3 regions of the Pseudogracilibacillus sp. ICA-222130 genome follow, and region 1 is predicted to be linked to each of the others. Evidence: riboswitches for the same ligand, from Rfam matches in the RefSeq annotation. Region 1 holds a riboswitch; each other region holds the start of a gene.
The links. A riboswitch is a leader RNA that binds a small molecule or an ion and turns the genes downstream of it on or off. The one in region 1 is predicted to bind cobalamin.

Region 1 (10,765 bases):
GTTTTAACGCCTCCTCTAACGTTAAAATTTCTGGTCCGTTAACAGATGTTGTGGCACGATTAATGGAAGTCGTATAAAAATAATTGCTTTTAAACAATTGTTCAGGTGTTCCCTCTACTGCAATTTGTCCATCAAATAAAATAGCACAATAATCAACGTATTGTACCGCAAATTCAATATCATGAGTAACCATAAAAATAGTTAAACCATCTTTTTGTAATGGTAACAGTAGTTTCGCTAATGCCTCTTTCGAAATTGGGTCCAGTCCTTTTGTAGGTTCATCTATAAACAACACTTCAGGTTCACTTAACAATAAGCAAGCTAATGTTGCTCGTTGTAATTCTCCACCTGATAAATCATTTGGATGGCGGTCAAACAAATGATCTACATTTAACTTTTTAGCAATCTTTGCCATTCTTTCTTTCCCATCTTCTATTTGGTGCTGATGTATAATACGTTCCATCTCTTTTCCAATCGTTTCTTCTATATAAAAAGCTAATGGATGTTGTGGCAAATATGCAAATGTATGAGCTAATTCATCCAAACTATATTTCTTCAATTTCTTTTCACGTAAAATAACATTTCCACGTTGTTGTTTTAAAATACCCATTGCAATTTGCAATAAAGTAGATTTTCCTGTTCCATTTCCACCAACTAAAGCAAAGAACTCTCCTTTTTGAATTTGGAGGTTACAATTTTTCAAAACAAGTGGCAATGTTTTTTCATACTGAAAATATATATTTTCTATCTTTAGTATCGTCTCAGCTTTTCTCTCAAATGGTAAAATCTCTTGAAAATGATTCGTCATTTTAGAAGCACGATTGTGTAACCATGTTCTCGTTTCTTTCACATTTAGTGGAACTTTTTGGGAGTCCTTTTCCTCTATCGCTAAAAACAATCTGGAAACAGATGGAAGATAAGGTAAAAATGATCGGTCATTATTCTCGTATATTTGCTTAATGACATCACGACTTTTCCCTTCGTATGCAATATTTCCTTCCTCTAACATGATGACTTTATCTGCCATAGAAAATAAATCTTCTAGTCGATGTTCAACAATAATGATGGTCATACCCATTTCATTATTTAATCGTTCTAAAATTTGTAATAGTTCTTTCGCTGCAATAGGGTCTAATTGAGATGTCGGTTCATCTAACAACAATACTTTTGGACGTAATAATAAAATGGATAGTAAATTAATTAACTGTTTTTGTCCGCCAGATAATGTCGAGGTTTGCTTATATAGTAAATCTTCTACACCAAAGAAGTGTACTAATTCCGAAAGACGTTTTTTCATTTCAATATAAGGTATATTCATATTTTCCATGCCAAAAACAATTTCTTGCAATACCTCATCCATGACAATTTGATTATCTGGGTCCTGAAAAACGAACCCAAATTCCGTCGTTAATAATCGTGCATCCCATTCATCCAATGATTTTCCATTATAATAAATTGTTCCTGTTTGTTTACCATATGGTGCTAATTCATGTTTTAATAAACGGAGTAAAGTTGTTTTTCCACTTCCACTAGCACCACATAATACGACAAAACTCCCTCGTTCTATTGAAAAGGATATTGGTTGAAGTACATTCTTTTCCATATCTGGATACCGAAATGTTACATTGTCTACTTTTAAAATTTCCATCGTAACCACTCCATCCCTTCTACGATCAATGGTAATGAGATTGCTAACATCATACAACACAAGACAATCCAATCGCCCGGATAAAATTGCAATGTCCCTAATGTTGGATAAATAACGATTTTTCCATATCCAAAACTAGCCCCTAACATACCAATAATTAATATAACGATTAATATACTAAATATTATCCAATCTGATTTTGTCATTTTATATAATGTATAGGACGATTTATTTCCTGATTGATATCCTCTAGCTAGCATCGAATCTGCTGTTTGAATCGCTTCTTCTAAAGACCATGTTAATAAAGTTTGAAGCATATTCATTCCATTGCTTGCACGATCTTTTAAACTACCACGAAACATTGTCATACCACGCACACGATAAACTGCATTAATTTCGTCATATCTCTTCTTTAAAAGAGGCACAAATCGAATAGAAAGCATCATTAAAAATGCCGTTCTAGGTACAATATTTGAAAACAAGTACAAAAATTTATTCCCATTTAAAATCAAATTAAAAGATACAAATAAAATAATTACCGTAATAAGAGTTAAAGCCATCGTTATACCAAACATCAATGCTTCTAACGTGATTTGTCGATTACCAACATAAAATAAAATATGTGTGCCTCGTGATACTAAAAGCGGATTTAGTAATGCAAAAATAGTTCCCATTATACATAATGGAATCATCCACTTTCTCAATGCTTTTCCATTATCATGTGTAATATTTACAACGATGAACAAACACATTGCGATCATCATAAAAACAGGATGATTGTATAGCATAATAAATATTCCGGAAACAATATAATAAAAAAATAAAATAAATGGATGAAGACGAGAAAAGCCATTGTTCATGACATTCACCCCATATTCTATAAATACGATGAAAACCGATCTACTAACAGATCGGTTTTCACGTACATTATTTATCTACGATACGGCTGTAAGTTCGCATTTAAGTCTTTCCCTAAATCTAATGTATATAAAAATTCAATATTATCTCCTGGTTGAATTTTTACAGCCCCTACACCACGATCAGGAAATACGCCATTTATCCGATACATCCAACCACTACCTTGACCACGGTCAAATTCATATACATTTGCCAAGCCTCTCACATATGCACTACTTCCGCCACCTGTTACATCGCGATGAATTCCTTTTTCTTTTGTAATGCGATTTAAAGCATCTAAAACTGTCTCTCCATCATTCATGGTGACTTGTGTAGCTCCAAGTGGAACTTCACTGGAAGATATTTTAATAGATAAAGTAACAGTCTTTTTCTCTTCTTTAGGTTTAGAAGGAGTAGGCTTTGGCTTCGTTTGTTCTGTTTTTTTAGTATCCGATTGATTGGAGCTTGTTTCCTTTTTCGGTGCCGGCTTAGGCGATGATTCTTTTTTAGTCACACTATTAGACGAACTAGATGAATCACTATTCGTCGAACTAGATGTGATCGACTGGTGATTTGATTTCTTTGTCTCATTTGAAGCCTTTGGTTGTTTTTCCTTCGTTTCTTCTTTTTCTAGTTGTGTAGTCTGTTTCTCTTCTTCATGACTGTTTTGCTTATCTTCTTCGTCTTCTTTCTCTTCCGCTTCATCAATCTTCTCTACATTTTTATCTGTTTTATCTGTTTTGTCCGTGTTCTCAGTTTTGTCTGTTTTCTCCGCTTTATCTTTGTTCTCAGTTTTGTCTGTTTTCTCCGTTTTGTCCGTTGTATCTTTCTTGCTATCTTTCTCTTCAGTCTTCTTTTCTGTCTCATTACCCAAATCATTTTCTACTACTTCTGTGGATTCATTATTATTTTCTAGGCCTGTAGGCTTTTGTAACGAAGCACCACAGGCTGAAAGAATAAATAATGCCGTCATAAGTAAGACAATAGGAACTAATTTTTTTAATCGTTGCAACTCTATCATCCTTCCTTATTTTTTTAATGCATTTTTTCTTCTCAGAAGAATAAAGCTAAATCCAATCATCATAAACAATAAACCGATGAGCATATAATTGTACATATTTGTAGCTGTATTTGGTAATTGCTCATCATTATCATCCATATCTTTTATATTTTCCTCACTATGATGTATACCTTGATTTGATTGTCCGATTACTTGGTCATCCGCCTCTTCTGAGTCTTGCTCTGAACCTTGTCCTGAATCTTGTTCTGAGTCTTGCTCTGAACCTTGTTCTGGGTCTTGTTCTGAATCTTGTTCTGAGTCTTGCCCCGAACCTTGTCCTGAGTCTTGCTCTGAATCTTGTTCTGAACCTTGTTCTGAGTCTTTTCCTGAATCTTGTCCTGAACCTTGTTCTGAGTCTTTTCCTGAATCTTGTCCTGAACCTTGTTCTGAGTCTTGCCCTGAACCTTGTTCTGAGTCTTGCCCTGAACCTTGTTCTGAATCTTGTTCTGGGTCTTCTTCTGAATTAGATGTTTCATCATCAGTTGATGGATTTTCATCTACTTCATCTTCTAAGTCAACTGTACCATCCAGATTCTCATCATCTGTTACTCCGAAATCATAAATAGATTTTCCTTCTTCCACAAACAATTTATACGCTGTTAAAGCTAAGAAAGCTTGTTCTGTTGCCATATCATTAGCTTCACTGTCTCCAAATAAATGAGTAAATCCACCATTATCTAATTGATAATTTAATAAATGGTCTACAACATTTACTGATCTATTAAATTGTTCATCTTTTGGATCCATCCCATTCGCAGTTAATGCAATAATAACTTGCGATGCGGCTTCACTCGTAACACCACCTACATCTTCTCCGCCATCAAAACCACCATCCGCATTTTGAACGGAACTTAAAAACGCGAAACCATCTTTTATTGCTTTTTCTACTTGATCCTCGTTTTTATATGGTGCAAGTGCTGTTAATACCATAGCTGTGATGTCTATATTCGGAACATCGTATTGTTCATTTAAATTCCATGCTCCATCTTTTCTTTGATTTTCTAGTAATTCTTCAATAATTGCTTCTCTTGTCCATTTTGCGTCTTCAGGAATATCAAACTGTCCTGCATCTAATGCAATTAAAGCAAACGCTAAACCGTTATTTCCCTGATATGTCATCGTATCAACAACAGTACCATCATATAATGTACGATCCGGACTATTATAAATTAACTCAATTAAATTAACACCGTCCACATTTCTTGGATCCACTTCTAATGCTAAAGCTGCTAGTGTTAAACGCTCGACATCAGTGATCGTTAAACGGCCATTTTTTAATGCGCCTACAATTTGTTCATTTACATTTTTCACGAACACATCTTTATATGACTTTGGTAATTTCTCACCTGATTGATATAAGCTAATAGCTAACCAATCACTGTCTACACCTGTCTTTAATACATAATCTTTTAAAGCAGTTAATGCATTCTCTGCTGATTCCTCAATTTTAGGCTTTTCATACGTAACGATAATTTCCTTTTTTGCCTTATTATTAGATGAATCCTCTGCTTCAACTGAAATCGTATTTTCTCCTTCTTTCAGTTTTACAGCATAAGAAGTAGATTTTGTTGGTTTAACCGTTTTTCCATTTAATTTTACGTCAGCATCTACTTGTCCATCCACATCATCTTCTGCTTTTACGCTAAATTCAATTTTTTCATTTAACACTTTTTGTCCATCATTTATACCTGTAATTGTAATGGAAGGTGGTGTTGTATCTTTTTCTGGAACTACATCTGTATCAATCACTTCAACTATCGTATATGGACGAACGATATTATTTTCCCCGGCATCATTTAATCGCTCAGCTGAAACATGGTACGTGCCTGTTTCGGAAAATGTAATATTTACCTTACCATCTTTATCTATTAGAACTTTTTCTCCATCGACTTCATATGGTTTTCCATCTATTAATATATGGGCACCCTCGACAGATTTTTCTCCTTTTAGAGTAAGTGATAACGATTCATCTACTTTTGTTTTATATGATTCCTTATCGAACCATGTATAAGTTGAATCTATATAATTTTCAACAAAATATAAAACGATAGAATCTCCATCTTTAACCTTAAAATCCGCTACTCCTACTGGTGCAAACTCATTATTTACGTAGTACATCCAACCACTTAAAGGACCTGCAGAAAATTCTGCTGCATCTCCTATCTTTTGAATATAGTTTCCACCATTATTTAAACCAAATTGTTGATCATCTTTCGGATCAAAACCATCCACTGTTTCTAATGCACGAATAATTGCATGAATTGCTCTTGCTTCGTCATGAACCAGTGATTTACCATTATTGTTGTTGTTAATATATTCCATTAAGTCATATGGAGATACTTCCACCTCTGTTGTCGGCACTAACGTTTGTCCATGTGATTCCACTCGAACATTTACCTTAACAGGGGGAGCTCGATCTTTTAAGTTTTCCATAGCTTTTTCTAATGCCTTTTGCGCTTCATCTATCTCTTCTTGCGTTGCATCTGTCTTATTTAAAATAGCTATAGCAACTTCTAAAGCTTCCTCAAATTTCTTCTTACTATCTGTTGTTTTATCATCTAATGTTTCGTTCTCTGCCTTCTCAATACTTGCTTCTAATTTTGATGTATCAACTTTCGGTTCATCGTTAATGGCAAAAACACCATAAGTTGAAAAATCTGTTGGATGAATAGTAATAGTACGTTTATCTTGATCTATTTGACCATTTTGTTTCACCCATTGATTTTTTTCTTCGTCATAATAAAATATATCTACATCTTGTTTTGTAAGATCCACATTTTCATTCACTGACATTGTTAATTCAAATGGATCTTCACTTGTTGCTTGATGATTTAACGTAAAGGATAGTACATTCCCTGCAACAGACAAATTATTATCCACTAAGTCCGTTTCTTTTGTAACATCTTTTACCTGAATGGTTGTATTTTCTGGTAAGTTACTTGGCATAGTAACCGTATTTTGTGTATCAGCAATCTCAAATATTTCCTTTGAATGTGCCGTTACTTCTTTATTAAATGGTAAAATTGTTTCTTTTGGTTCTTCTGAATTCCCTGGTAACTCAGGAATATCAAGTTCATTTTTCATTGAAATAAAAGGTGATTGTCCGTGTTCCACCGTAGCTAAAGCGAGTAAAGCCTGTTCTGTCGCCATGCCAATAGCACCTGCTGATTGCTTCTGCCACCAAAATGAACCATCATCTTGTTGATAATCTAATAAATCTTCTAATAAACTACCATTTTCTTTCGTCCATTTATCACTATATAAATCTTCTCCAACTGCAGCAAGACCCATTATAACGGAAGATGTAGTATTAGCATTCGGTCCAAACATTCCCGGATATTCATCATTTTCTACAAATTCCTCGTGTATATAATCAACTGCTCTTCCAACAGCTTCCTTAACGTCCGCACGCTCCATATGTGGTGCTAACGCTAATAGTGTCCATCCTGTTGCATCTGTATCACCGAAAAGGCCGTTATTACTTTGCTCATTTAATATCGATTTAATATGTTTATCTTGATCATAATCTGCATCCACTAAATCTAATGCGATAAAAGCCCAAGCTTCTCCCCATATTGTAGAGAACATTCCTCTATCATTTTGCAATTCTAATAAATCTTCTACTAAATTTTGCTCGCCAAATTCATATGGGTTTAATCCAAGAATTAATGAACCTATAACAGCGCCTGCGTTTTCATTAGGATCTTTGGATGCTTCTGTTTTCCCTTCAGACCAATATGTAAAATCTAACCATGGATTACTATCTTCTTTCCACGGAAAATCCTTTTCTAAATTTTTTAGTCCAGAACTCCATAATGCGGAAAATACCCAAAAATCACTATGAGATCCTTTGTATGATTCAGTGTATTCAGGTTGATTATTTTTATAGTATTGAACCGTTTTATTAGTAGATGCATCTACTAACGTTTTAAGTTCTTCCTTAGATAACGTTTTTTCCTCAGATTCTTCGTCAGATTCTTTATCGGATTCTTCATCAGATTCTTCGTTAGATTCCTCATCAGATTCTTTTGTTGTTTCTTTCGTTACTTCTTCCGAATCTTCTGACTTATCATTTTTGTTATCTTGCTCTCCCTCTTCTTCACTTAACTCTTTCGAATTCGGTTGAGCTTTTGTACTATCTTTTTCATTATTTTCCTTTTTTACTTCCTTTTTATTCTCAGTTTCCTTATTTACTTCTTTTTCTTTATTATCATTTTCGGTACTACCTGTTTCATCCGGTTCTTCTACAGTATCTTCGTCTACCCCTTCAGTTTCTTCCTTCATTGTTTCCATATGTTTTTCTTCATCAACCAACTCATTAGCAAAAATATTTGTTGGTAACCAGGAAACAAACATTACTAATATCAATAAAATTGATATCAACTTATGAATTTGTTTCTTGCCATTCCTCATTAAAATTCCCCCTTCGTATTTAAATAGATTTGACTTATTTCCCCACACAAAATAACCTTGAACATTCCGGTTCTGTTCAAGGTTATCGTATGAATATTTATCATAAATACACGTATGTATGCATACATAGGTATAATATATGAATGAATATTTCCCCTTAGTCCCGGAAGGTTCGAAATAATACTCATCTTGACAAGTCTCCTGACTTAGGATCATTGCAATCGCCTTTTCCTTCCCGGATATTTATCCAGTGGATTCAAAAGCTTGCTTCCCATTACAGTGGCCGGACCGTTCAGGATTTTCACCTGATTCCTTATTAAGTTGCATATGCAACATCAAAATGAAATATACAGTTATTTATGTAGGTATAATGTACACCCATCTTATATCATAGTACAACTTTTCTGAATTTAAAAGCATCTTTATAACTATGTCAGGAAGTAAATGTAAAAAGCAATAAAAAAAGTGTGAAAAAGGAGTTTCCTTCTTCACACTCGTTTCCTATATTATCTTAAAAATGCAGTTGGATTTGTAATGTTGCCATTATTATGTACTTCGAAATGTAAGTGAATACCTGTCGAATCACCTGTCGCACCCATGACCCCAATTTGTTCTCCACGCTTTACTTTTTGGCCAGATTTCACAGTAATTTTTGACATATGTGCATACAATGTTTTTAAACCATTACCATGATTTACAATTACCATGTTTCCATAACCACCGGAATTCATCCCAGCCGATTCTACCGTACCAGCTTCAGCCGCATAAATTGGAGGGGATGTGCTTCGATCCGTTCGAGCAATGTCAATCCCTTTATGCATTGCTCCCCAACGCTCTCCAACATGACTAGAAATATATCCGCCATCTGTCGGCCAACCTAATGATGAGTTACTATTTGCAGTATCAACCGAAAAAGATGTTCCGATATCTTCTGCTTCCTTTTCTGCCTCTAATAATGCTAATTCTTTATCTTCTAATTTTAATTTTTTCGTTTTAGCTTTAAATTTCGCTTCTTTTTTCTTTATTTTTTCTTTCTTTTCCTCTGTTAACTCTTTTTGCATTTCTGTATTTTGCTTAATTTGTATTAACTCTTGCTCTAAATCTTCAAGTTGGGCAAGCTTTTTCTCAACTTTTGCCTTATCTTCTTCTAAGTCTTCAATTAAACTTGCATCTGACTCAGCAATCGTATTAACTGCACTTGCTCGACTAATAAAATCATTAAAATCTTCTGCACCAAATAAAATTTCGATATATTGAATGTCGCCACCACTAGATTGAATCGATTTTGCACGTTCTTTTAAAATGTCAAAACGTTTTTCGATTTCCTCTTCTAATTTTTCAATTTCCTTTTCTACTTGCTTTATCTCTTTTTTTGTTTCTTTCATTGCCTTTTCATTTTGTTTCAATGTTTCTTTATATTCTTTTATCTCTATATTAAGTTCCTTTATTTCTTTCACTATTTTTTCGATTTCTTTATTCGCTTTCTTTAAGTCTTTCTTTATATTCTCTCTATCTTTTTGAATATCTTCTATCTTTTCAGCTGCAATATCATTTGTTGGATATAAAACAGTTCCTGCAAATAAAATTGCTACTGCTAAAAATAACTGTACATATTTCAATACATCTTACTCCCTTCCTCTTTTTGTCCCCAAAGCATATTATAACAATCTAACATTTCATGCGAATGTGATTCTCATTACAGTTTATTATCAAATTTCAAACAAAAAATAAGCACATATTACTATTTCAGTAACTTATGCTTATGTGACTATACAATTATTTCAAATTATGTAATAACTGTTACATTGCATCATTTACAAATAGGTTTGTACAAATAATATTTATTTCCAGCTTGTCCCAGTATCAACCTACTACTAACAAGAAAATGAATATATAAAACACGTTCATATCAAAGATTTACATATATACAAACAAAATAAAACTAGCATGAAATAGAGTGGTCCTCCACCTATTTCATACTAGCTTTTCGTTATGAAACTTAATTATTTAACTCTTCTTACGTGACCGTTGAAAGCCTTACTCCAGTAAGGATTATTCATGCTTACGATTTCTACTCCTCTATCAGACTGAGATCCGATGAACTGTCCTCCACCTAAGTAAATTCCAACATGTCCATCTGTTTTGTACGTATCAAAGAATACTAAATCTCCAGGTTTTGCGCTGCTGTAATCTACTTTGGAACCAACACTTCTCATACCTGATGTACTTCTAGGTAAAGAAATTCCTTCTTGCTCATACGCCCAAGATACGAAACCAGAACAGTCAAATTGTCCAGCTGCTGGATTTTTCGCTCCAAATACATAAGATGAACGACCGATATACTGTTTACCAGCTGAGATTGCTGATCCACCTGTTCCAGTATATGCTGGTGCACTTTCTTTCTTTTCCTTTTTAGGAGTAGATGATGAAGTGCTTGTAGCTGATGAACTGCCTGTAGATGATGAAGTACTTGTAGCTACTTCACTGTTATTATTAGATCCATTAGAATTCGATGTGCTTGCTGTAGAAGCATTGGATGCATTGGATGCATTGGATTCATTGGATTCATTTGTTGACGATTCAACTACTTCTTCCGCCGGTGCAGCTAATTCCGCTAAAACACGTGCCTCTAATTCCTTTAATTCTGAACTTTGAGATGCTAATTTAGATTTTTCTGTTTCATACTTATCTTTTTCTGATTTTAATTGTGCGACTTTTTTATTCTCTTCTTCTTTTTGATTTTCCAT
Region 2 (10,765 bases), on a different contig from region 1:
GTTTTATGCATAAAAAAGGTGCCAGTGAATTTTCTCCACCAACACCAAATATTGTAGAGCCAGAGAATTCTTCCGGCGTAGATAAAAATTTTGTAAGGCATCTCCAGAAAACTACTCTGTACATTTCTAATTTGATTATCTAGCAATAACTAATCGTTTTGCAGCAATCTTTCCAAGTTATGGCTGAAACATGTTGTTTTATATACTTAATAATTGTTTTATATCTTCTTCTGATAACGTAGAAAGCATCGACTCACCTGGTTGGATCACTTGGTCAATCAATTCACGTTTTTTCTGTTGCAATTCATAAATCTTTTCTTCAATCGTCCCTTCGGCAATTAAGCGAATGACTTGAACGACATTTTTTTGGCCAAAACGATGTGCACGCCCTGCCGCCTGATCTTCCACTGCTGGATTCCACCATAAATCATACAATATGACCGTGTCCGCCCCTGTCAAATTCAAGCCTGTTCCACCTGCACGCAACGAAATAAGAAATACACTATTTTCCCCTTCATTGAATGCTTCACTCATTTCTACACGTTTTTTCGCAGGTGTTTCACCATGGATATAAAAGTATTTTATATGACGTTTCTCTAACTCTTTTCTTATAATGTCATGCATCGATGTAAATTGCGAAAAAATGAGCATCCGTTTATTGTCTGCTATACTTTGCTCGATCATTTCTAACAGGCGCTCTAACTTTCCCGAGGTTCCTTCATAATTTTCTAAAAACAGGGCAGGGTGACAACAAAGTTGACGTAGTCGAGTAATTCCAGCCAAAATTTTCATCCGATTCTTTTGGAAACTTTCTCCAACTATAGAGTCTTGCGCATCTCGTTGTACTTGTTGTAAATATCCAACATATAAATGTTTTTGTTCCTCGGTTAATTCGGAAATAGAGGTCGTTTCAATTTTATCTGGTAATTCTTTTAACACATCTTCTTTCACTCTTCGTAAAATAAACGGACGTGTTAAAGACGCAATTTTTTCATTCGGTAGTTCGCGGAAAGTCTTTAAATTTGGCATAAGCCCCGGCAATACAACTTGGAAAATAGACCATAATTCGTCGATAGAATTTTCAATCGGAGTTCCGCTTAAGGCAAAACAATTACGGGCGTTTATTTCACGTATCGCTTTTGCTGTCTTCGTTTCATAGTTTTTAATAAATTGTGCTTCATCTAATATTAATGTATGGAAAAAACGCCCTTTTAATAATTCAATATCTTGACGTGCGGTCCCATATGACATCACCCAAACATTTGCCTGTTCATGTAAATCCATCAATGTTGCCCTTTCTTGCCTCGTTCCAGAAATAACCGCTACATCTAAATGTGGTGCAAATTTCGTACACTCATGCTTCCAATTATATACGACAGAGGACGGCACAATAACTAAATGCGGGTTTTCGGAATGCTCAGACATTAAATAGGTAATCGTCTGAATCGTTTTTCCAAGTCCCATATCATCTGCTAAAATACCACCTAAACGATATTCACTCAACGATTTAAACCATTGATAACCAGCCTCTTGGTAAGCTCGCAACGTCGCATTCAATCGATCTGGAACTTCATAGCTCGTCTGTTCTGGTGATCGCAATTGTTGTAATAATTTTCGAAACGATGGATCATAACTTTTCTTCAAATCGAGCAATTCATCTACTTGCATACTATGGTATGCCGGTATCTCCATCTTTCCATCATGTAATTGCGAATCTTTAATGTCTAACGTAGAAACAAGGTTTTGAATGGATGCAAACTGTTCATTTTCCAACGAAACAATGGTTCCATTTCGCATACGGTAAAAACGTTTTTTCTCCATAACAGCTTGTAACATCGCCGTTACCTCTGCCTCTTCCACTCCAGAAATGTCAAAACTTATTTCCAATAAATTTGTCGTTTCATCAATCCGAACGGCACTATTTGGAATCGGTTCAACTTCAGCCATCATCGCCTGAATATCTGCTGTTAAATATACTTCAACATATTCATCTAACTGTGGCAAAATCGTATATAAAAACTCATACACTTCTTCATCTTCATATAATTGAATGAACAATGTTTCCCCATTATATTTAAAGTTCGACTGTTCAATAAAATGCATAATTTGTTCTTCTTTTTCCATATCACGAATAATAATTTTTTGTTGCTTTTTCTTCGTATGTTGAAAAGGATCTATTTTATGAGCACCATAATGATATTCGAGTTTCCCTGTTATTTTTTCGCCATCCATCTCTAAATATAACTTCGCGATTAATGGAGCCTCCACAATATCATCCTGAATGGACTCATTCATTTCCACTGGCGTAATTTGCCTTATTTTCGGTAAGGTTTCTGAAAAAAATGTGTCCTTTAACGACGATGGAATTGGCATCACAAAGGATCTTTTTTCCACACGACCAAATTCATGCAATAAATTTCGTTGTAATGGTCCTAAAAAGTAAAATGTTCCACCTTGGTACAATGCATTGTACATCGTTAAATCATAAATTGGTGTCTCTTCATTTCCCTCTACATATAGTGCTAAATTATCTTTATAATCCTTTACCGAAAATTGCAACGGTAACTTGTCTGTCTCTATTTGCACAGACGTATATACTTCTTTATCATTTGATCCTGTTAGGTACACCGTACGTTTTTGTAATTTCTCCAGCAATAATTGTAAATTGGAAGGAGAAAGGAGTAAATGACGACGGTCATAAGCATTTCCCGGGTCATAACGACGATCCGTATATACATCTCCTGTTTGAATAGACGATTGTAACAATTCAAAGATAGCCATATCTTGCTGTAAAAAATAATGATCTTCCGGGCGAAAGCTAAATTTTTTCGTAAAGAAATGCTCTTCTCCGTGCAATGCATGATATAACAAATCACGAATTTGATGCACAACATACAAATGGTCTGTCCCTGTCTTTATTTGCAACCATATTTTCCCTGTATATTCCACATTTATTTCGTACGCTATTTTCATTGGTATTTTGTTTAAGACATATGACGTATCATGTAATTCATATTGAGAAACATTTTGAATAAAGTGTTCTGCAGTAGCACGGTTCATCGCTTTTATCGCTTCTTTTTCTTGATCACTTATTTCTAATAGAACCGCGACGATATGCTTACACGTATGATATACCGCAAAATTCGGGCATTCGCAATATGGCTTAATCGTTCCTTGATCAATGTGGTTCATATCCACTTCCACATAATAAGAAGATGTTCCTTCTACTTCTGCAAACCAAGCATCACTGTTTTTATTAAAACTTAACCCATGAACACGACCTAAATGATAATATTGTAAACCTCGCTCATATATTTTTGGCGAAAATAATTGTTGAATATTCGTATGTGTTAATTTTTGCCCCATCCATATCTATCCTTTATCGTTAAATTCGATTCCTTTAAGCTTTACGTGGATTACGTCTTCCTGATAAAACTAAATACAAATAGTACGTTAATGCAACAATCGCAGAAACTGCGGATACGATATAAATATATTTATAGCCGAATAAAAATGCAATCTGTCCAAACACCATCGCACCAATCCCAACACCTAAGTCAAAGAAAGAGAAAAACGTTGCATTTGCCATTCCTTTTCGATTCACCTCAGCTTTATCTACCGCCCATGCTTGTAATGCAGGTTGAATCATGCCAAAACCAAATCCGTATAAACTTCCTGCAACTATTAACGTTACGGTGTTCGGTAACCATGCAAGTAATAACATCGCAGTAAATACGAGTAATATACCTGGTGGGATCACATATAAATCTCCTCTATTATCATATATTTTCCCAGCAAAAATACGAGATAACATTAAAAATGCTGCATAAAAAATAAAATACATTTCAATTCCAGCTACATCTTTTTCTACTGCATGTAACGGAAGAAACGATGCAATTCCACCGAATGTCAATGTAATAAAAAATAATATAATTGCAGGATTAATCGCTGACTTTTCTAATACGTCAAAGCGGGCTACTTTTGTTCGATGAGGAGACTGTGCTACTTTTTTATATTTTATGTTCATCGATAACAAAAATGCTATGACACCTAATGTAGCACTGCTTAAAAAGAGTGCTTTAAATGAAATAACACCTACCAGTGAAAGACCTAGAGCGGGGCCAAAAGCTAAAGCTAAATTACCAGAAAGCCCATAGTAACCCATTCCTTCTCCACGTCTTGTTGGTGGTATTAAGTCTGTTGCAATTGTACCTGAAGCTGTCGTTGAAAATCCCCATCCGACTCCTTGTATAACACGCATGACGAATAACATTACCATACTTGTCATGAAACCGAATGTCCCAACAGATATAATAAATAAAAGTAGGCCAAATAAATAGACTCGGCCTCTTCCTTTTGTTTCTAATGCATGTCCTGCATACGGTCGAAACAAAAGTGCTGAGAAAGTAAAAATACCAACGATTAGTCCGACTAATTGATCTGAACCACCTAGTTCTTTGACGAAAATCGGTAATGTTGGTAACGTCATTTGAAACCCTAAAAAAATAAAAAAGTTCGCAAGCCAAATAAATGCGAAATCTTTCGTGAAAATCTTATCTTGATGATCATCTTGCATACATTATCTTCCTTTCCTTCTTAATAGTATACATGAAGGAAAAACCAATTTAAAGCTAATGATTTGCTTCGTTTGTCATTAGTTTGCACATTCTTATGTAAAATATAAAAATGAGGTTTGGATAGAAGAGGAAATGATCGATAAGACCAAGAATTAGCGAATGAATAAAGCGAGTTTGTCGCGTATATGATGATTATTCACCCAATTCATGTGTCTGTATCGTATTCCAACTATACCCAAACCTCATCATTATGTTGTTTTTGTTTTTATAGATCGTCAAAACCGTTTAAATCACTTGTTTTCGTATATTGTCTTGATGTTTGTTCAAAAAAGTCCGTTTTTGTACCATCAAAATTATCTACATAGGCACGAATCCATTTCATCGGGTTTTCCGTATACTCTGGATATAACTCACTTAATCCCATCATTCGTAACATTTTATTGGCACGATATTTCACATAACCAGCCATTTCATCTAAATTAATACCGTCCACATCTTTTAAAACATAAGTCGACCATTCAATTTCTAATTCAACAGAATCACGGAAGCTATCATATACCCATGAAATAAATTCCTCATTGTTATAAGATGGATTTTCCGCTAATGTTGCACGGAACATTTCCGAAATGAAGCGACCATGTTCTAATTCATCACGGTTAATATAACTTACCATTGTAGACGTTCCAACCATTTTATTATGACGTGCTAAATTATAAAAGAACGCAAATCCAGAATAGAAGAACATTCCTTCTAATAAAATCGTATATACCATCGTTTTTAGGATGTTTTCAATCGTTGGCTCTTCGGCAAATTTATTGTAATGGTGCATAATCTTTTCGTTTCGTTTTAATAAAACAGGATCTTTTCTTCCGAGTTCAAATGATTCATTTTGTTCTGCAAGTGAAACGACAGAAGATAGTACATATGAATATGATTCGTTATGTACCGCCTCTTGTTGTGCGATGACTGCCATAATTGACTGGACAGATGGATCTGTCGCATATAATGAAAACAGTAACGCCGTTCTCGTCTGTGGTGCGTCTAATGTCGATAATAACCCAATAATTTTTAAATAAGCATCACGTTCTTCTTCTGTTAACGTAGGGAACTGCTTAATATCACTCGACATGTTCACCTCATCTGCTTGCCAATAATTTCCGACTAATCGTTTATACATTTTATACCAATGTGGATACGCAATGTCGTTCCAATTTAAAATACCACTCGATTTTCCACCGAAAATCCCCGTTGATTTGTTCGGGTTACGCGGTTCTAACGTTTTTGCACGTTCAAGCAGTAACTCTGACATCTTCTAACACTCCTTCTAGCCAGTTATCAATTAATACTTCTTGGGAGCCTCTTGGGGACTGTTCGATTTTCAAACCGTCCCACTTACTCTCATAAAACTTCACTAATTTATCCACAGCTCCACAAAACATAGCATCTCCACCAAATTGTGTATCGCCTGAACCAAATACTGCTACATTATTCGGTTTATAGCCGACTTCTAATACAAAATCTTTCACTTCATCTGGCGTTCCACCCATATCCCACGTAAATGTGCCGAGAAATATATAATCGTACACACTTAAGTCTGGTACATAATCAATGCCAATCGATAACATATCGACCTCTATTCCTTCACATACTAATTTCCGTTCAATATGTTCCGCAATCTCTTCTGTATTTCCGCTATAAGATAAATAAGCAATTAAAGTTCTCATGAATGACACCACTCACATTCTTCAATATCGTTCGCAGTAGATCGAACATAATACGATGTTTTTAGCCCCTCTTTCCAAGCTTGTACGTGTAAATTTAATAAAACAGACGCACGAATCGTATTTGGTACATACATATTAAATGAAATACTTTGATCAATATGCTTTTGTCTTACTGCGTTTTGCTTTACAGACCAACGCTGATCTACAATATATGCAGAACGACGATAAATGTTATACGTTTTATGGTCTAATGCTGGTGCAGTGACTGGAATTTTGAAGTCCTTTTTCTCCTCGTAATAGAACACTTGGAAAATCGGGTCAATACTCGCAGTGGATCCTGCAATCATCGCTGTTGATGAGTTCGGTGCTACTGCCATTAAATACCCATTACGAATACCATTTTCTTGTACTTCTTGTTTTAATGCTTCCCACTTTTCACCTTTATATCCACGTGAAGTGAAATAGCTTCCTGATTGCCACTTACTTCCTTCAAAGAGACGGTAAGCTCCTTTTTCTTTACTTAATTCCATACTTGCTTGAATCGTTAAATAAGCAATTTGTTCATATAATTCATCCGTGTAAGTTAATGCCTCTTCTGACTCCCATTCGATACCTTTCAGTGCAAGCAAGTGATGCCAACCGAACGTTCCTAAACCTACCGCTCTATATTTCTGGTTTGTCAGCTGTGCTTGTAAAATCGGCAATGTGTTCATATCGATGACATTATCCAACATCCTTACTTGAATCGGAATGAGTCGCTCTAAAACACCTTCTGGTACTGCGCGACCTAAGTTGACAGAACTTAAGTTACAAACAACATAATCCCCAGTTTTGTACTTTTTCACAATAACATCTTCATTTTCAATATACTCTTCTAAAAACTCTGTTGGTGATTGATTTTGTGTAATTTCTGTACAAAGGTTAGAACAGTAGATGATGCCAGCATGACTATTTGCATTCATACGGTTTACTTCATCACGGTAAAACATAAACGGTGTACCTGTTTCTAACTGAGAAATCATGATACGTTTCATAATATCAATTGCCGGTACTTTCTTTTTCGTTAAACGTTCATCGCGGATACATTCTTCATATTTCGTCCGCCACGTTCCAGCACCTTTTTCTTCATCATAAAAATCTTCTAAGCTATACCCCATCACTTGTCTTACTTCATGTGGGTCAAATAAATACCAGTCACCACGTGCTTCTACTTGTTCCATAAAGTAATCTGGTAAACATACCCCAGGGAAAATATCATGTGCTCGCATACGTGCATCCCCGTTATTTAATTTTAAATCTAAAAACGGTTCAATATCGATATGCCATACATCTAAATAAATCGCGATCGCACCTTTTCTCGTACCTAACTGGTCTACACTTACCGCTGTATTATTTAACTGACGAATCCATGGCACAACACCACTCGACATTCCTTTAAATCCTTTGATTGCACTCCCACGGCCTCGGACTTTCCCCATATAAACACCAATTCCACCGCCGTTTTTTGATAACTGTGCTACGTCTGTATTCACATCGTAAATCGATTGTAAACTATCCTCGACTGTATCGATGAAACAGCTAGAAAGTTGTCCATGTGTTTTTCCTGCGTTATTCATTGTCGGTGTTGCAACCGTCATATATAAATTACTTAAAGCCCAATAAGCTTCTAAAATATAATCCATTCGTTTCTCGCGATCTTCATCCTGCATTAAATGCATGGCGATAATCATCCAACGTTCTTGTGGCAATTCAAACACGTTTTTCTCATGGTCTGTCGCCAAATACCTTGTCGCTAATGTATAAATCGCTAAATAGTGAAATAAACTATCGCGTTCTTGTTCGATCTTACTTCCTAAAAAGTCGATCTCTTCTTTTGTATATTTTTCTAATAATTTATTCGTATAAATGCCTTTATTCGTTAATTGATTAATTAATGTATAAAAATCTCCATATTTTTCAGCTGGATCATATCCGCGGTTAGCTGCAGCTTGTTCATACAATTGTGCCGCATATAAACGACTGGCAAAGTATGTCCAATCCGGATTAGCTTCATCAATATTTTCTAATGCGATTTTAATCATTTCGATGTGAACATCTAACCCTGTCACATTCTCTGTTGCGTTGAACATCTTTTCTTTATATGGTGTGACATCTACATTTAATCCTTCTTGTGCCAACGTCATTAATGCTTCTACCTTGTTTTCTACCTCTAACATGCTCATCTATAAATCCCTCCTGAAAAATGATCCCCGTATTCCATATGGTGATCGCTTCGTTTCCTGTTCTCCTACGTATGTACATGTATAATAAAAAGCCGTTTATTCGCATGAGGAATAAACGGCTAAAAAGACAACAAAATATGTACTATTTCAATATCCATGCCGTTTCGAAAATCCCTCACCCCGGAGAAGTGAAACTAATGCGATTAGGCAGGTCTCCTGACTTATATGTATCTCCAGAACCCCTTCCTATATGTGTTGCCTTTCTCTCGATAAACAACTACATATAGTGAGCATGTCCTTTCATATAAACAACATAATTACAGTTGCGGGGGCAGTTCTAGCTTCCCACTAGATTCCCTTTTTAAGACTTTCGTATGTCACCTTAATCACTATATATTGTGTATTCAATTTTATATTTCATCTATATATTGTGTTTTAATCTTAACATATTCATTTTTATGATGCAATATATTTTTACAAATTTAGCGATTATTAGCATAGCATGTTTATAGATTTGTAACACTAATTTAGTTTTGATACACTTCTAAGCGCATAAAGAAATCTTTTATAAATTGATAAAACAATTTTTCGGTTGGTAATAATTCACGTTCAGCAGGAATAATCGCACCGACTGATCGTTTCAAACTAGGTTCGGTAATAGGAACCTTTACGGTAGCACGTGGCAAACAATCCACCAATGTTACTTCCGGAATTAATGTCACACCTAATCCCGCAGATACAAGTCCTTTAATCGCATCTAAATCTTTTCCTTCAAATGAAATTTTCGGTTGGAAACCACGTTGTAAACAACCTTCCATAATGACATCGTGTAAAATAAACCCTTTAGGAAACATGACAAACGATTCATCGCGCAATTCGATTAATTTTAACGAAGACCTGTTTGCAAGAGAATGATTGCTCGGTAACAAAGCGACAATATCTTCTGTAAAAAGAACTGTACTTTTTATTTTCTCTTGGTCTTGTGGTAATGGCCCTAATAACGCAATATTAATTTCGCCCTTTTTCACCCAATCAAGTAGTTCACTATGTGTCCCTTGATTTAGCACGAATTTTACATCTGGATACTGTTTTCGGAAATAAAAAATAGCCGTCGGTAATATATAAGATGCTAAACTGGCTGCAAAACCTATATGAATGGTTCCTTTTTTAGGATCGGTATATTCAATCACTTCTTGTCTTGCGTCATCAATCACATTGATCGCTTTTTCCATATGTTCTAAAAAAACTTTCCCAATCCTCGTTAGTCGAACCGTTCTTCCTTCACGAATAAATAAATCTACCCCGAGTTCTTCTTCTAAATTAAAAATTTGTCTGCTTACTGCTGATTGCGCTACATGCAAAGCATCTGCCGCTTCCGTTACATGCTCACGTTTTGCAACTTCAATAAAATATTTTATTTGTCTTAACTCCATTTTTGTCACCTCGTATTTTCTATTATCTCATAAAAGCATTAATAATATCTATTAATAATATTGTTTAGATTGATACATGTATGATAAATTAGTAATAGAGGAATTATATAGAATAGATGGAATAGACGGAATTAATAGAAAGAAATGGGAGGCGAGCATCATGACTCAACTAGAGCGCGTCGTTTCAAAGGAAGAACAAGAAGTAATCGACTATATGGACGAACTTTATGAAAAAATAAAAGCACGTGACGCACATGAAGTGGAGTTTTTACAAGCTACAAAAATGTTACTAAATTCTCTTGTGCCAGTCTTTGTGAAGAATCGCACATATAGAGAAAAAAATATATTAGAACAATTGATTGAACCCGAAAGAATCATTACATTTCGGGTTCCGTGGATAGACGATAACGGAAAGACACACGTAAATCGTGGGTACCGCGTACAATTTAACAGTGCCCTTGGCCCGTATAAAGGTGGCCTTCGTTTCCATCCAAGTGTAAATTTAAGTGTTATGAAGTTTTTAGCCTTAACACAAATTTTTAAGAACTCTTTAACTGGCCAACCAATTGGTGGCGGGAAAGGTGGTGCAGACTTCGATCCAAAAGGGAAGTCTGATAACGAAATTATGCGTTTCTGTCAAAGTTTCATGACCGAATTATATCGCCATATCGGTCCGGACATAGATGTACCTGCAGGAGATATTGGAGTTGGAAAACGTGAAGTTGGTTATATGTTTGGTCAATACAAACGTATCCAAGGAGCGTACCATGCAGGAGTATTAACTGGAAAAGGACTAAACTATGGTGGTA
Region 3 (10,765 bases), on a different contig from region 1:
TGTTTTCCATCCAGTTCATATATGATCGTCGTTTCTTTTATTTCCTTAACATTAGCATTAAAATACATGCGGATTTCACCTTTTTGAACGAGTGAATCAAAATCAGGTAAAATCCACGGTTTTATACTTGGAGAGTAATCTTTTCCACGATAAAATACTGTTACGTTTGCTCCAGCATGATACAGTTCTAATGCCGCATCAACTGCAGAATTTTTCCCACCAATGATAGCTACATCTGTACCAAAATATGGATGAGCTTCTTTAAAATAATGGGAAACCTTCTCTAATTGTTCTCCTTTAATGCCCATCCATTGAGGTTGGTCATAATACCCTGTTGCCAAAACGACAAATAATGCTTCATATACGCGTTGATGCCCATTTTTCAATGTTGTGACAGTAATACTATCTGCTTCTTTTTGAACATCTATTACTTCTTCATAGGAATGAATACGTAAGTTATTTCTTTTCACTACTTCTCTATAATAACTTAAAGCCTCCAAACGAACTGGCTTTGTATTGGGAGATACAAAGGGCATTTTACCTATTTCTAATTTTTCACTCGTACTAAAAAATGTTTGATGTGTGGGAAAACGATATATCGTATGGACAATATTTCCACGCTCCAAAATTAATGGATCATAACCTGCTTCTTTTAAGTAAAGTGCTGTAGATAAACCACAGGGACCTGCACCTACAATAATAATTTTCTCTTTCATTTATAAGACCTCCAAATGTTCTCTAAAACATGAAAAAAACCGAACGTTTAAGATGAACAAAGGTGTTCATTTAACGTTCGGCATTTATCCATGTAACTATTATACCCATCCACGATATCTAGATGCTTCGGCCATTTTTCGAACACCGACCATATAAGCAGCAAGACGCATATTCACACGACGTGTTTGGGCTGTATGATAAATCGTATCAAAAGATTTCGTCATTACCTCATGTAATCTTTCTTCTACCTCTTCCTCTGTCCAATAATACCCTTGATTATTTTGTACCCATTCAAAATAAGAAACTGTAATACCACCTGATGATGCTAACACATCAGGAACGAGTAATTTCCCACGTTCATTCAATATTTTTGTCGCTTCCATTGTCGTAGGCCCATTTGCCGCTTCGACTATAATACCCGCTTTAATTTTATGTGCGTTGTCGGCGGTAATTTGATTTCCGATTGCTGCAGGTACTAAAATATCACAATCTAATTCTAACAACTCTTTATTCGAGATAGTGTTATGAAACAATGTTGTTACCGTACCGAAACTATCACGACGATCTAATAAATAATCTATATCTAATCCTTCTGGGTCATGCAATGCCCCATATGCATCAGAAATTCCAACAACTTTAGCCCCTGCTTCGTGTAGAAACTTCGCTAAGAAACTCCCCGCATTTCCAAAACCTTGAACGACTATACGTGATCCTTTCAAATCAAGTTCACGCTTTCGAGCAGCCTCTTCAATACAGATCGTTACACCTTTAGCAGTTGCAGATTCACGTCCATGGGAACCACCTAACACAATTGGTTTTCCTGTTATAAAACCTGGATTATTGAACTCGTCAATACGGCTATATTCATCCATCATCCATGCCATAATTTGGGAGTTCGTAAATACGTCTGGTGCTGGAATATCTTTTGTCGGACCAACAAATTGGCTTATCGCTCGTATGTATCCACGACTCAAACTTTCTAATTCACGAAACGACATTTCTCTAGGGTCACAAATAATACCGCCTTTTCCACCACCATAAGGTAAATCAACAATTCCGGCTTTAATACTCATCCAGATTGCTAATGCATTTACTTCGTCTTCATTTACATTTGGATGAAAACGAACACCACCTTTTGTTGGCCCAACTGCATCGTTATGTTGTGCCCTGTATCCCGTAAACACCTTAATAGAGCCGTCATCCATACGGACTGGGATACGAACTTTTAAAATTCGCAAACTATCTTTCAATAATTCATATACTTCATCAGGATAACCTAATTTATCTAAAGCGTCTTTAATAACCGTTCTAGTGGACGTTAATATATTATCATTTTTTTCATTTTCTTCTTTCTTAGATGCTTCTTTATGATCGGCTACCATACCGTTACCTCCTATGAAAACGTATCATATGTAGTATAACTCTTTCTTTAGTGTTAAGTATACACTTTTAAAGGAAATAATCAATGCTATAAAAGGAAGTTCTAACAAGCAATTTATTCATTTCAAAGAGATAATTGGATAATTTGTTCGATCATCTCTTCATAAGAAATTCCAATGCTTTTTGCTGCATCTGGAAATAAACTTGTCGGTGTCATACCAGGAAGCGTATTCACTTCTAAAATATATGGAATTCCTTCTTCAGTTAATAAGAAGTCAGCCCTTGAATATGTTTCACATCCTAAAACTTGATGTGCTAATACTGCATATGCTTGAATTTTTTCCGTTAAATCCTCATCAATTCTTGCAGGGATAATATGCTCACTACCACCAACCGAATATTTTGCCTCATAATCATACAGTTCATTTTTCGGTATAATCTCAATGATTGGTAAAGATTTTTCTTTATGTATTTCTCCGAGCACAGGAACAGTTAATTCCTTCCCTTTTATAAATTGTTCTACTAAAATGTAGAGATCATTTTCAGCAGCTTTTTTTACCGCTTCTTTCGTTTCACTCTCGTGGCGAACAATCGTTAAACCTACCGTTGAACCTTCTCGGTTCGGTTTAATTACGAACGGAAACTCAAAATTTGTATGTATATGATTGACAACTGTATCAATATTTGTTTCTTGATCCATTCGATATTGTTCCCCTTTAGCTACCGGAATACCAACTTGCTCAAATAGTTGCTTCGCTTTAAACTTATTCATTGCAACAGAAGATGCCATGACACCGGAACCGACATAAGGTATTCCTAACATGTCTAATAATCCTTGGACACAACCATCTTCCCCATGTTTTCCATGTAAACCGATAAATACTAAATCAACATTTAATTCAATGACTTCTTGTAACCGCTCTGGATGAAAATCAATTCCAATGACATCATGACCATTTTTTTCTAGCGCTTTCATAATCCCTTTACTAGAGGAAATTGATACTTCCCTTTCATTTGAAACTCCACCATAAAGGACAGCAATTTTCATCGTGTCCACTCCTATCATTTTTTATTCATATATAATAATATGATACCATTATTTATATATTGTTACTATTATTTTTTATGTGTATCTATTTATTTAATGTGTAAAAAAATAAATGATTTCTTCTCCAAAATACATATACATCCCACCGAGAATAAGCAATAAAATGAAAAGTACGAATAAAAACCTTCCAAGCGGACCTTTGAGTGAGATTTTTAACTTTCTTTTTGTCGATACATGAACTTCACTACGTGGAGGCAAACTTAAAACATCAATTTCAACTAAGTCTTGTTTTTCTATTTGTTTTGTTTCTTTTTCATGTTCACTATTTACTTCCTGAAATAATTGCTGTAGTTGCTTTGCTTGTGACTCCTTTAATTCTTCACTCATATGTACTCCTCACTTCCTAAATTTTATGTATATTCCTAATAAAAAGTCTACGATGAAATGGAACACAATCGTGACGAGTAAGTTATTTGTCACTTCAAATAGATAACCAATTCCAAAACTCGTTATAATAATGGCAATAAGTAAAACAGGCTTTTTCAAGTATCGAATATGAACAATTACAAACAATATACTTGCAAAAACGAAGCCAAAGGTCGTTTGAATGACTCCACGGAACAATACTTCTTCACTTATGGCAACAACCATAGAAATACAAAAAATATGAAACATGGACTGATTTTTAAAAACCCGTTCATTTATGCCCCCATCATCTAAATGATGTGTAGGTATTATTTTCGATAATATTATTTCGATTCCTACTAAGCCTAATGCAGGAACAACACCAAACAACATAATCTGCTTGAATTGAACCGAGAATAAGGATTTCCACGTTGAAAACGAGTCGAAAAGAAAAAAACTGAGCAGTAAACTAATCATAATAAAGATAAATTGTGTCACATACAACTGCTCTCTTATTTGTTTATCCGTTAATTGTTTGATGATTTCTGCTTGCTTCATACATATTATTCCTTTACTAAAAGTAATGACCTTAATTGTTCCATCCAATTTAATGGTTGTACAGGTGCGTCGTTTTTCTGTTCAACATCCCAATTAGTTAATTGAAACCCACAATTTGTACAACAATTTGTTACCTGTCGAATAGTTTGTTGGAATCCACGGTACAATTCTTCCCTTAAACATTTATCATACGTCATATACGATTGTAACTCAAATGCTTTTTCCTTCTTTAATTGAATTCTTTCTTGAATATATGCCTCAATGTCATCCCAAATAGACGGGGGGATAGTTTTTTGTACTATCATATTGTTATCCATCATACCACGAGTCTGTAATTGAAAATATAGAAAACGTATTTTTGTTGCTTTCATTTGAAATAACATTTCTACTTCTTCATCTTTTTGTGGCAATGGCTTCTGTTCCTTTATGAAAGGTTGGAGGATATCATTTATAACTAATAATTCATTCTTTGTCGGTAAATCTTGTTCGATTAATTGAAGTGGCAGGTGAATATCTCCATCCTTATATAACACAAAACTAACACTTTGTTTTCCATCTCTACCTGCTCGTCCAATTTCCTGAATAAACGCTTCTATGTTCGATGGCATTTGATAATGAATAACTAAACGAATATTTTTTTTATTAATTCCCATACCGAATGCACTTGTACAACAAATAATATGTAATTGATCATGCATAAATTGTTGTTGTACCTTTAAACGATCATTCGTATCCATTCCGCCGTGATAATAGGCGATAGATCGATGTCCTAAATGCATTTGCAATGTTTGTGCCATCTGTTCTGTCATTTTTCTACTCGAAAAATATATGATGGTTGGTACATGATAATTTTTTAACAATGAAACAAGCATATCTAGTTTTTCTTGCTCATCTGTTACTTTCTCCAATACTAAAGCAATATTTTCTCGATCTATGTTATATAAATGTCTAGCCATATGATGTAATTGTAATTGTCGTTCAATATCATCTTGTACAGCAGGAGTTGCCGTTCCAGTTAACGCCAATACAGGAGGATTCCCTAAAGCGTTTATGACAGCATGCAACCGTAAATAATCTGGACGAAAATCATGCCCCCATTGTGAAATACAATGTGCCTCATCAATAACGAAAAGCGAGATTTTTCTACGAATGCATAGATCCATAATTGTTCGTTGTTGGATTAATTCCGGAGAGATATATAATAATTTATATGCATGGAGATGGCGCAAAATATCCTGTCTTTCTTTCCAAGTTTGCATACTATGTAATGCCACGACTTCTTTAAACCCATAAGCCCTAGCTTCACGTACTTGATCAATCATTAAAGAAATAAGGGGAGAAACGACAATCGTTAAATTTGGTAACACTTTTGCTGGTAATTGATAACAAATTGACTTTCCCGATCCTGTCTTCAGCATTCCTAACACATTTTTCCCTTGTAAGACGTCGTGAATGATTTCTTCTTGTCCTTCATGAAATGAGTCATAAGAAAAATGCCTTTGTAATAATGCTTGTAAGTTTTTCTTCATTTGTCACCTTCCCCTTTCTTTTGTAAATATATGAATGCTAACCGGATTTGAAAATAGGTGATTGATGGACAAACATGATCCTTAATCGGTTTTAATTTAAATGTTTTTGTTCGTTGAATGGCGCCATTTATTTCTTCTATTTTGTCTAATGTGATAAATTGTTCATATGGAAAATTCGGTTCATATAATGCAATTTCAACTAGATGGTCATATATCGTATTTAATTTTAATTTACGTATGGAGGCAATCTTTTCTAATGGATAACCTTGTTGCCATAAATTGTATGTTTGCTTCGTAGAATGGGTTAATTTGGAATGAATCGTTTCATCTCGAATTTGTTGTTTCATAAGGCATAAAATAGGGTGTTGGTCAACATCTATATGTTGTAACATGTAATGAATAACATTCAATGTCTCCAACTCTATATCTGCGATGTCTAACTTATATTTATCAACCAACTGCTGTTTTGATTGCCCAATGATCGTAGCACCTGTCAGTTGATCCACGAATAAAGCAGCTCCAAGTTCCGTCACTTGAACTAATAAACTTCGTAGTTCAATATATAATTTGTCTAAACATTCATTTACACGATCCTTCGTTTTTCCATATACTAATTTCACCCACTGTTCAACAGATCTGTTTTCAACGATCGGAATATATTGTTTGTTTCCGACAGACTTATTTGTCCATACTTGGATTAATAAAAGTAATCGTTCAAAAAAGATGCGATCCATCTGTGCCAATTGTTTCCCATTCAAATGATACATTGAAATTTCATCTTGCAATTGTAAAATAGATTCATCTGTCATATTACATAATGTATATTGTTGGCCCACTATTTTTAGCTTGTCGGCTTCAACGAGTGATAAAATCTCTCTATCGTATACATTTTTGTCTAACTGTTTATAGATAGTAAAAAAACGATTCAAATGAAATAAATTTGCATCTTGAATCGTTTGGATCGATTGTTTTCCTTGTATAATATAATAAGGTGAATTAACGGAGCGTTCACCTTCCATTTTATACAAACAGTATAAAATAATTTGTTGAAACAATGAACTCCTCCTTTTAATGTTGAATATTGAAACGGTCTTTTGCATATCGTTTCATTAAATAAGAAAAAATTGGATAAAGCACCATAATGAACAGGGCATTTCCAATTGCATGATACGTATCATAAGGTAGACCTAAAAGATAGTATGGCCAGAATTTTCCCGCTACTTGGTATGTTACTAGCGATATAATAAATCCATATAAATACCCACAGAAGATTCCATACAATGCTAACATATAAACAGAAATATGTTTTACATATTTACCTATACATCCACTCATTATACCAATTAATCCCCAGGAGAGGACTTGCCATATTGACCAAATCCCCATCCCAAGTAACATATTTGATAAAAATGTAATAAGTAAAGCCAAAACAAATGCAGCGCCTGGTCCCATAATGATACCAGCGATAATAATAATCGCCGTTACTGGTTGTACGTTAGGAATAAAAACTAAAAAAGACCTTCCAACGACCCCTAACGTAGCTAGTATTGCTAATATCGTTAATTTATACGTATTCAACGTTGATTACTCCCAAGGTTGAAAATCAAAATTAACTTCATCTCCATCGGAAAGTTCGTACTCTCCTGCACCAACCATCGCCATTTCATCATTTACAAAATACATCCAAGCCTTTTCTTCTCCTTCTTCAGCTGCTTTTCCATCAATTGACGTAATAAAGCCACCATCTTCTTCAATATCAAAGTTTTCTTTCATAACGTCTAATAAAATCGCACCATCTTCTGTCTTAATTTCCTTTTCTTCTAACACTTCCTCGCCTTTATCCAAAGAAATTACGACATCAATTGTAATCTCCTCTGACACTTCGTTTGTTTCATTGTTTGCTTGATTATTCACAGCGTTATTTGCTTCATTTGCATCATTTGAACACCCGACTAAAACTCCTACAGATAATAATAATGCAGATAAAATCGTCATTAATTTTTTCATTGTAAAACGCTCCTTTATTATAGTATGAAAACAAAAAAGGTTGTAACAAAAGCTCACTCGTTTTGTTACAACCTCTATAAACATATTCATATAGAAGTAGCTTGAACCCCGAAGCTCTTTTACACAATTATTGCTAGGTCTACTGACTTAACCATCATCCTACTTTGGATTCCTTCCCATATCGATGGATACAGTGGATTACATCCATTTCGTCCAGTATTACAGTTGCGAGGACAGTTCTAGATTTACACTAGATTCCCGATGTATGAACATCATTTAGCCAATAATTTTTATGAAATTATTATTGTGGTATGGTGAAATAGAAAGTTGTCCCTTCATGCAATTTACTTTTGACAGAAATGACCCCTTCATGTGCTTGAATAATATGTTTTGTAATTGCTAGTCCTAGTCCTGTACCTTTTTTATCACTTCTCGTTCGTGCTTTATCCGCTTTATAAAAACGTTCAAAAACGAAAGAAAGGTCTTCTTCAGGAATTCCACTACCATTATCACGTACTTCCACATGTAAAGAATCTTCTTTTGATTGGACTACTACTTCCACATGACCACCATTTGGTGTGTGACCGATTGCATTATCGATTAAATTGGTGAAAACTTGTTCCATTCGGTCAGGATCAATGAATAGCAGTGGCTGCTCAATATCCATTGTTAATGATAATTGTACACCATTTTCTTCTGCCATGCCATAAAATTTTTTGTACACTTTTTCTACAAACATTTGTGTGTCTATTTCTTCTTTATTTAACTCAATATGGCCAGCTTCCATTCTTCCAATATCAAGTAATTCATTCACTAAACGACTCATTCTTAAAGATTCTTCGAGAATAATTTGAGCAAGTTCATTTTTCTCCGCTTTACTTTCTGCAATATCATCTACTATTGCTTCACTATATCCTTGCATTAAAGCAATTGGTGTTCGTAACTCGTGAGACACATTAGAAATAAAGTCTTTTCTCAATTTATCCATTTGTCTTTCCTCTGTCATATCACGTATAACAGCAACTGCACCACGAATATATGTATCATCATATAAAGGTGTCATAATCATTACCCAATTTCGTCCTTGTAATTGAACTTCTTGAATAACTTCTTTTTCTTCTTCAATTACCTTTTGGAACACGGCATATACATCGTCAGGTAATTGCTGCATCGTTTCATCTGAAATATTATGCTCAAAATACCAATCCCGTATAAATTGTTCTGCGGGTGGATTAATTACAATTACTTTTGCATCCCTCGTTAAGGTAATAACTCCATCTGCCATTGAATTTACCAATCGACTTAATTGTTCTTTTTCATGTCGTAATGCATCGATATGAAAATTTAATTGTTTCCCCATTTTATTAAATGCAACAGCAAGTTCTCCTATCTCATCATTAGATAACACTGGAAGTTTCGTATTAAATTCTCCTTTTGCCACTTGGATAGCTGCTTTACGCATTTGAATCAATGGAGCAGTAATTCTCGTTGATAAGAAAAATGCAAAAATGGTCGTTAAGACGATTGCAATTGCTGCTCCAACATAAATAATTCTTGTCGTTTCTGCACGTGTTTGGTTAATGACATCCAATGATTGTAAAACATAAATAGCGCCTTGTTGTTTGCGCATTGGAATACCAATAACCATTATTTCCGAATCATTATTTGGTACGGTAAGTTTTTCATTAAACACTTCGTTTTGTGTTGCTACATGCAACATATCTTCATTGACTACCGGAGATATCTCTTTCACCTTAGTTAAAGACTGATTGGTCGTTTTTGATTCCCATAATGATTCATTATGTTTATATAAAAGCACTTTACTGGAAGGTTCTTTTACCGTCTCTACCAAATCCATTACCATATCTTTATCATCATGTTCTTCTACGATCATTGAAATTTTAGTCGCTGCTTGAATCATTGCTTTTTCGGCTTCTTGTACGTGAAATCTTTCGAAAAATTGTAACAGTAAAATCGATAAAATAAATAAGACAAAAGAAACTAGCAATAAAATCGTTATTGCTAGTTTCCCTACTACACTTCTCCAGAACATTATTGTTCTTCTACCTCTAATTTATATCCGATTCCCCATACTGTAACAATCATTTTCGCTGCTTCTTTTGAAACACTTGTTAGTTTTTCACGTAATCGCTTCACATGGGTATCAACTGTTCGTAAGTCACCGAAAAATTCATATTGCCACACTTCTTTTAACAAATCTTCTCGTTTATACACTTTATCAGGCGACTGTGCTAAAAACACTAGTAACTCATATTCTTTAGGAGTTAGCGAAATTTCTTGATCATTTGCAGTAACACGATATGCATCCAAATCAATGGTTAAATGTGGAAAAACGATTAAATTATTTGTTTGCATAGACGTTTGTTTCACATTCGTTTGTCCTGTTCTTCGGAGTACGGCTTTCACACGTAAAACGACTTCACGTGGACTAAAAGGTTTTACAATATAATCATCCGCTCCAACCTCAAATCCTTGAACACGGTTTGATTCTTCCCCTTTAGCTGTCAACATAATGATTGGTGTATTTTTCTCTTCTCGTAATTTTTCACACACTTCAATACCGTCCATTTCAGGCATCATAATATCTAATAAAATACAGTCATAATCGTTTTCTAATGCTTTCTCTAATGCTTCCACACCATTTTCAGCTTCTTCAACAACGAAGTCTTCACGTTCTAAATACATTTTAATTAAGCGACGAATACGTTCTTCATCATCTACTACTAAAATTCTATTCGACTCACTCATCTAATCGGTCCTCCTACTACTTCTTCTATGTTTCTTACATCATTTACTTCATATTTTAAGCATAAGAGTGTAAACCTGCAAGTACTAAGTTTACAACGATAATATTAAACATGATAATTGCAAACCCAACAACTGCCAACCAAGCTGATTTTTCTCCATGCCATCCTCTTGATAAACGTAAATGTAAAAACGCTGCATAGAAGAACCATGTAATTAGTGCCCATACTTCTTTTGGGTCCCAGCCCCAAAAACGATCCCAAGCAATTTGCGCCCATATCGCAGCAAAAATTAATCCACCTAATGTAAATAACGGGAAGCCAATCGCTACTGCACGATACGTAATTTCATCAAC

Region 2: linked by a shared signal. The riboswitch ahead of WKT09_RS03435 (ribonucleoside-diphosphate reductase subunit alpha) and the one ahead of WKT09_RS08435 (DUF4430 domain-containing protein) in region 1 are both predicted to bind cobalamin.
Region 3: linked by a shared signal. The riboswitch ahead of WKT09_RS02715 (DUF4430 domain-containing protein) and the one ahead of WKT09_RS08435 (DUF4430 domain-containing protein) in region 1 are both predicted to bind cobalamin.

The regions. Positions count from the first base shown of each region.
Region 1 is NZ_JBBKBG010000018.1:765-11,529, reverse strand. It holds gene WKT09_RS08450 (ABC transporter ATP-binding protein) at 1-1,648, opposite strand, end outside; gene WKT09_RS08445 (energy-coupling factor transporter transmembrane component T) at 1,636-2,508, opposite strand; gene WKT09_RS08440 (DUF4430 domain-containing protein) at 2,580-3,557, opposite strand; gene WKT09_RS08435 (DUF4430 domain-containing protein) at 3,573-8,018, opposite strand; cobalamin riboswitch at 8,193-8,373, opposite strand; gene WKT09_RS08430 (murein hydrolase activator EnvC family protein) at 8,525-9,637, opposite strand; gene WKT09_RS08425 (C40 family peptidase) at 10,022-10,765, opposite strand, start outside.
Region 2 is NZ_JBBKBG010000004.1:756-11,520, reverse strand. It holds gene WKT09_RS03455 (DEAD/DEAH box helicase) at 199-3,366, opposite strand; gene WKT09_RS03450 (MFS transporter) at 3,401-4,576, opposite strand; gene WKT09_RS03445 (ribonucleotide-diphosphate reductase subunit beta) at 4,843-5,886, opposite strand; gene WKT09_RS03440 (flavodoxin) at 5,867-6,301, opposite strand; gene WKT09_RS03435 (ribonucleoside-diphosphate reductase subunit alpha) at 6,298-8,523, opposite strand; cobalamin riboswitch at 8,713-8,924, opposite strand; gene WKT09_RS03430 (LysR family transcriptional regulator) at 9,051-9,956, opposite strand; gene gdhA (NADP-specific glutamate dehydrogenase) at 10,117-10,765, shown strand, end outside.
Region 3 is NZ_JBBKBG010000003.1:11,643-22,407, forward strand. It holds gene WKT09_RS02675 (YpdA family putative bacillithiol disulfide reductase) at 1-716, opposite strand, end outside; gene WKT09_RS02680 (Glu/Leu/Phe/Val family dehydrogenase) at 816-2,099, opposite strand; gene WKT09_RS02685 (D-alanine--D-alanine ligase) at 2,222-3,145, opposite strand; gene WKT09_RS02690 (hypothetical protein) at 3,239-3,532, opposite strand; gene WKT09_RS02695 (CPBP family intramembrane glutamic endopeptidase) at 3,542-4,108, opposite strand; gene WKT09_RS02700 (RecQ family ATP-dependent DNA helicase) at 4,114-5,637, opposite strand; gene WKT09_RS02705 (helix-turn-helix domain-containing protein) at 5,634-6,692, opposite strand; gene WKT09_RS02710 (ECF transporter S component) at 6,706-7,215, opposite strand; gene WKT09_RS02715 (DUF4430 domain-containing protein) at 7,222-7,644, opposite strand; cobalamin riboswitch at 7,760-7,944, opposite strand; gene WKT09_RS02720 (ATP-binding protein) at 7,946-9,697, opposite strand; gene WKT09_RS02725 (response regulator transcription factor) at 9,697-10,413, opposite strand; gene ccsB (c-type cytochrome biogenesis protein CcsB) at 10,469-10,765, opposite strand, start outside.